Regions from separate parts of the Paenibacillus amylolyticus genome, predicted to be linked through region 1. Evidence: riboswitches for the same ligand, from Rfam matches in the RefSeq annotation. Region 1 holds a riboswitch; the other holds the start of a gene.
The links. Region 1 has a riboswitch for cyclic di-AMP ahead of V6668_RS17520 (3D domain-containing protein). Riboswitches for the same ligand answer to the same signal wherever they lie in the genome.
Positions count from the first base shown of each region.

Region 2: linked by a shared signal. The riboswitch ahead of V6668_RS07255 (hypothetical protein) and the one ahead of V6668_RS17520 (3D domain-containing protein) in region 1 are both predicted to bind cyclic di-AMP.

Region 1 covers NZ_CP145892.1:3,946,832-3,949,989, forward strand. The annotation lists gene V6668_RS17515 (polysaccharide deacetylase family protein) at 1-418, shown strand, start outside; gene V6668_RS17520 (3D domain-containing protein) at 526-1,200, opposite strand; cyclic di-AMP (ydaO/yuaA leader) riboswitch at 1,203-1,397, opposite strand; gene V6668_RS17525 (amino acid ABC transporter ATP-binding protein) at 1,616-2,338, opposite strand; gene V6668_RS17530 (ABC transporter permease subunit) at 2,325-3,158, opposite strand, start outside.
Region 2 covers NZ_CP145892.1:1,633,218-1,636,375, reverse strand. The annotation lists gene V6668_RS07265 (Nramp family divalent metal transporter) at 1-102, shown strand, start outside; gene V6668_RS07260 (HAD family hydrolase) at 244-927, opposite strand; gene V6668_RS07255 (hypothetical protein) at 1,055-1,453, opposite strand; cyclic di-AMP (ydaO/yuaA leader) riboswitch at 1,569-1,744, opposite strand; gene V6668_RS07250 (glutathione peroxidase) at 2,116-2,595, shown strand; tRNA gene V6668_RS07245 (tRNA-Leu) at 2,742-2,824, opposite strand.

The DNA.
Region 1 (3,158 bases):
CAGCTACAATCATCCTGAATTCAGTAAGCTGTCGATGAATGCCTTTCGTAAACAAATTCTACATACCGGAGATATTATTCAACGTTTGGCGGGATATACGCCCAAGATGATTCGGCCACCTTATGGAGACATTAATGAAGAACAGCTGAGATGGGCTGCCAAACAACACTATAGCATTGTGAACTGGAACGTAGACTCCCTGGACTGGAAAGGCCTTTCAAAGGAACAAGTGAAAGATAACATCCTGTCTGCCGTGAAACCTGGCTCCATCGTTCTGCAACATGCTGGAGGCGGTGTAGGATCAAATCTGAACGGTACGATTGAGGCTCTGCCTGAAATTATTGAGGAACTACGTAAACGGGGATATGAACTGGTCACTTTGGACGAAATGCTGGGATTGCCAAAGGCCAAAGATTAGGATGACCGTGATAACAAATAATGAGAATATTAAAAGGGTGCTGTTCAATCGCGAATTAGCGACTGGCAGACACCCTGTTTGAATTCATTTTAAATGTTATTTTCTCTCTACTTCAGAATGTACAGCTCGATATCCTGAAAACCAAATGAGCTTACAGACTGTTTGCTACCCGGGATAAAGATATCAATCCGGTGACCCTTGATTGCACTGCCCACATCACGTGCTGTGGCTACAAAAGCTTGTTTTGGCAATCCTGGATGGCTGTGACCAGTTACCAGTACTTTAGTTCCAAGTGGAATCACACTTGGATCAACTGCAATCGTACCCAGTTCAAGGTCATTCCCGAAATAATCGACTGCACCCCAGCCTCCATTTTCAGACGGATCTGCAGAGTATGCCGTTGCTTTTACGTTCACAGCTTTGCTGTAATCGAATGTCTTACCCCAGGCTTGAACCACTTTGTTATCTGCGTTAACGTCCAAACTTGCTGTGGTAACCGTTTTGGCTGGGGTCTTGCTCTCCGTTGCCGCAGCGGCTGCAACATTGTTTGCCTTACCGGGAATCGTAATTTTCAAACCACCATAAATGTTGTAAGCCGAAATGTCGTTGTTTGCTTTAACCAACGTGTTGAGTGCTACTCCATATTGTTTTGATAAGGTGTAGAAGGTATCCCCTTCTTTGGCCACATGAACTGAATCGGCGTGAGCCGGAACGGCTTGAATGAGCATTGCTGTTGTCATTAATGCTACTGCTGTTTTGGCTATACGTTTCTTGTTAATCATGGTCTTCCTCCCTCATTGTGCCTGCGAAGTTAGTTGTCGGATTCGGATGAGGAGCCCACCCTATAGGTTATTCGTTACATTTGAAACGTTATGTACCCAATTCACCCCAAGCAGTGTGCCGTAGATCTTCCCCCTGCACAATCTGCATCGTTACATCCCCCGCACTCCCTGTCCGGAAGTTTCGGCAGAGTTCAATATATCACAATTTTGTAACCTGAACTTGTAGTAATTCTTACCAAATGGTTTTTAGCATGTAAGCATTTGTAAGAATACTGGTTAATTCAGAAAATTTGGTTGACCCGATTCCTTTACATTTGGTAACAGAATAGTTACTTTTCCGAATCCATACGTCATTATTATCCATAAAAAATAGCGTTACCGACTCGAAGTCAGTAACGCTATTTGATCACATCGTTTAGAGTACTTTCGCAAGAAAATCACGTGTACGTGAATTTTTGGGTGCTCCAAACACCTCATCAGGTGTTCCCTCTTCCACAATAACCCCGCCATCCATGAACAGGATTCGGTCTCCCACTTCACGTGCAAAACCCATCTCATGTGTTACGATGACCATCGTCATCCCGCCTTCTGCAAGACGTTTCATGACATCCAGCACTTCGCCGACCATCTCAGGGTCCAGTGCCGACGTAGGCTCGTCAAACAGCATCACATGCGGCTGCATGGCCAATGCTCTAGCAATGGCGATCCGCTGCTTCTGTCCACCAGACAGCTGATTCGGGAATGTATCTTTTTTATCGTACAAGCCCACGGTGTTAAGCAGATCAGCGGCGATTTTCTCCGCTTCCTGAGTGGATTGTTTCTTCACTCTAATTGGAGCAATCGTAATGTTTTGCTCTACCGTTTTGTGTGGGAACAGGTTGAAGTGCTGGAACACCATGCCCATTTTCTCACGAGTTGCGTTAATGTTATGCTTGGGGTCCGTGATTGACACGCCTTCAAAATCAATCTCTCCTGAGGTAGGCTGTTCCAGCAGATTCAAACAACGCAAGAAAGTACTTTTACCTGAACCGGAAGGACCGATGACCACGACAACCTCACCTTTGCCAATCGTCACGTTTATGCCCTTAAGCACATCGTTATTTCCATAAGATTTGTGTAATTGTCTAACGTCTATCACTTGCACTCAACTTCCTTTCCAGTCGTCCCAGCAGCTTGGACAAAATGAACGTCATTACAAAGTAGATGGCTGCTGCAATCAAAAATGGACTCAAGCCTTGGTACGTAATGTTCTTGACTACACTTGCCTGATACATAATATCCACCATACCGATAACTGAGATAATAGAGGATTCTTTAATGATAGTTATGAATTCATTACCGATCGCTGGTAATACAGCTTTGAAGGCTTGTGGCAATATGATATAACGCATCGCGGCGCCTCTTCCCATACCTAATGAACGCGCTGCCTCCAACTGACCACGATCCACACCTTGGATACCTGCACGGAAAATCTCCGCCAGATACGCACCACTATTAATGGAAAGCGTGATAATACCTGCCTGAAGGGCAGTGAAGTTAATGCCAAAGCTCAGGGAAAAACCATAGTAAATAATCATCAATTGTACCAGCATCGGTGTGCCACGGATCACTTCAACGTAAGCCGTACCGATCCAGCGCAAGATTGCAGCGTCATGCAAACGGAACAAACAGATGATCAATCCAATAATTACCCCGAAGATAACCCCAAGTGCAGACAACAGAAGTGTGTATCCTACACCTGTAGCATAGAAACTTTTGTACTCCCAGAATACTTGGAAAATATTTTGTGATTTGTTCGCTTTATCCGCCATCAAGAGGCTGGCGTCCGTCACCATCTGATTGATTTTATCTTCACTTTTCAGTCGCTCCAGTGTTCCATTTACTGCAGCTAGCAGCTCGGTATTACCTTTACGAATCCCAATTGCCGCTTCTGCTTGCTCTTCGTCCGGAACAGCAGC
Region 2 (3,158 bases), 2.3 Mb from region 1:
TTCGCCAACAAATTGTGGCTCAAAATCATCTCATGGGTCATTGCCGCGATTATCGTTGTGCTGAATGTATATCTGATCATTCAGACGATTCGGTTATTCTAATCTCATTTTAATTGGCTAAATACTAAAAAGGCTGATCAACTCCGGTATTTTATACCCAGTTGATCAGCCTTTATTGTTGCAATACAGCAACATGTTTCCTTTTATAGTAAAACTCAAACTCCAATAAACAACCATCTGCATCTAATCCTGATTTGGTATCAATAACGGCAAGAGTTGATCCAATGAATCAACGGTCCAATCCGCACGTTTGTCATCCGATAGTTCTGGCTGGAATCTTCCGTAACCCTGCATAATTCGAATCGTACGCATGCCCAGCTTCCGAGCAGGTATAATGTCGTTATCGATCCGATCGCCGATCATGACGGCTTCCTCCGGTTCACAACCGGCCTGCTTCAAGGCCACAGCGTATAACTCAGGGTCTGGCTTAGACACTCCTTCTTCAGCCGAACATGCCAGAACATCAACATACTTCCGCAAGCCATAGCTTTCCAGTCTCTCTTCCGTTCCAGGACTCTGATTGGCAATAATGCCAATGCGATAATGCCGTGACAACTGCTGAAGAACGGAATCCGCTGAAGGAAAAGGACGTTCAAGATCTTTTTGAAACTTCAGCTTGTCCTGAATCTGTTTCTGATGCCCCTCGTCTTCAACGAATGTGCGAATCGCCACTCTCATAGGCCATTGCTCATATTTTCGGTAACAACTCGCGAACAGTTCGCGTACCGCCTCAATTGTCACCGGATACCCCAAAGCACAAGCTTCACGGACAAACTGTCCGATAATATCATCAACCGGCTCCCATTCATCCACCAGCGTATCTCCAACATCAAAAAACAACCATTTCAATCCACCTACATCCGGCACGCCAATTCCTCCTTGTAAGCATAAAAAAGAAGACTCACCATCCTGCATGAGTCTCCTCAAACTTCCGTTTATCGATACATTCAATTATAACAGGCACCTTACACCTGAGCAATCACAAGCTATGGCATTAACCATTGAGGAGAAAGCCAACTTCCCCATTGAGCGAATATACAATCCGGTCTGCGCCCATGCCCCGATAGATGCCCTTAGGATGACTCTGCTCCGTAATGACGCACAGGGATTTCGATGTCCATGAACGGCAGATCTGTAAATAACGACAGGTCAGATTCAGGCTGTTCTCGAAAATAAACACGTTGCCTACGCTGCCCTGCGGCAAAAACCATTTTTGAGCTGCAGCCGTATTCATGCGAATGACATGTTCTACTCCGATTCTACGGAGTCTTCGCTCTTCCCCTGCACTGTTGGTTAGAACGGCAAACGGCATTTTTTTGTACATCAGCAATTTGATAAATTTACGTCCTGCTTCATTTGGAGCAGTCACTAAGATCATCTCAGTATCCATCATTCGTTCCTCCCTTGGCGTGAAAAGACAACAAAAAAGAAGCGTGGGGGACCAAGGCCTCCCGAACGCTTCTTAAATAACCCATGGCGAAAACACCATGAACCAGCGTACGGCTTGTTGCCTCTCCCTTTAACGCTTACGAGGTTAGCTGACGGATTCGGGCGCGAGAGTCGCCCTATTTCCGGCTGTCACCGGAAAATTCACCCCATGAATGCCCACTGTCCTGGACAGCGCATTCCGTTGGTTCCCCCGTTTCCCATTCATTAATGAATGGAAACTCAGCGATTAAAACATCGTTCGTATATCTTAAGGTAAGATCGAGCGATATTATCGTTTGTTTCGTTTTTCAAGTACAATTTAGTTTAAATTGAAATTACGTTATGAATCATACACCCGTGCCATGTCGGTGTAAAGTCCGCCCAGATCACCAAATCGGCAGATTTTTGCCAATTCCTATCCATAATAACGCTTACAACAAAGTTATACTCTATCTATCTCTTCAAGGCTATCTAATTCTCACTCTGGCGTAAATCACTTCGCAATTCATTCACGTATTCTGCACAACTTGCCTGTTTTGATTCTTTTAACACCATATTAGTTTTGCAATATTTAATTGCAACCAATATAATAGAAGATATAAGAGTAAATAAATGGAGGCGATTTAGATGACAGTCTACGATTACAAAGTGAATACCCTTCGCGGTCAAGAAGTTGAAATGTCCGACTACCGTGACAAAGTGCTCCTGATTGTGAATACGGCAAGCTCATGCGGCCTTACCCCTCAATTCAAAGGTCTGCAAGAATTGCAAGACAAATTTCAAGATGCTCCATTTGAAGTTCTTGGTTTCCCAAGCAACCAGTTTGCACAGGAAAAAGGATCTTCCGACGATATTGCCGAGTTCTGTCAGATGAATTATGGCGTGAGCTTCCCCATGTTTGAGAAAATTGATGTGAACGGTTCAAGCGCTCACCCTCTTTTCCAACACCTTAGCACAGAAGCTCCTGGCCTGCTCGGCTCCAAAGCAATCAAATGGAATTTCACCAAATTCCTGGTGAATCAGAACGGACAGGTCATTAAACGTTATGCTCCCAAAACAACACCGGACAAGATTGAAGAAGATATCAAGAATTTGCTGCAAAAATAATACACAGGCCACCCGTAGCCGGTAGGTAGAGCAACATTCCTCCGGTAATGGATGGCCTTTTTTCAACCCAGATGTCATACTGTTCGAAAAAGACAAAAAAAGCAGCTTCCCATTAATGGAAAGCTGCTTTTTAATCGTTCATATGATGCGGTCGAGAGGACTCGAACCTCCACGGGCATACGCCCACTACCCCCTCAAGATAGCGTGTCTGCCATTCCACCACGACCGCATGTCGTAAATAATCGGCAACAGAATTGATTATACCGGGTTCAGAACTAAAAGTAAAGTATTTTTTAATACTTCTTTTTCAGCTAGGCATTTTCATCAAAAATCGCATAATCTCGTCATCATTACCCATGAACTGCATATGATTAGATTTGATCCCCTCTCTTTAGGTAAGAGCCGATCTTGTTGGTTCATTTATATATAGTCCTTCCTTATATATAGTCCTCCCTGCACTTCGCAAAATAAATAACACAATAAGTTATATAAAATAACACAAATATTAAATCCCAGATTTAATCCATTAAATTTCACGGATACTATTGACAAAAAGCGGACAT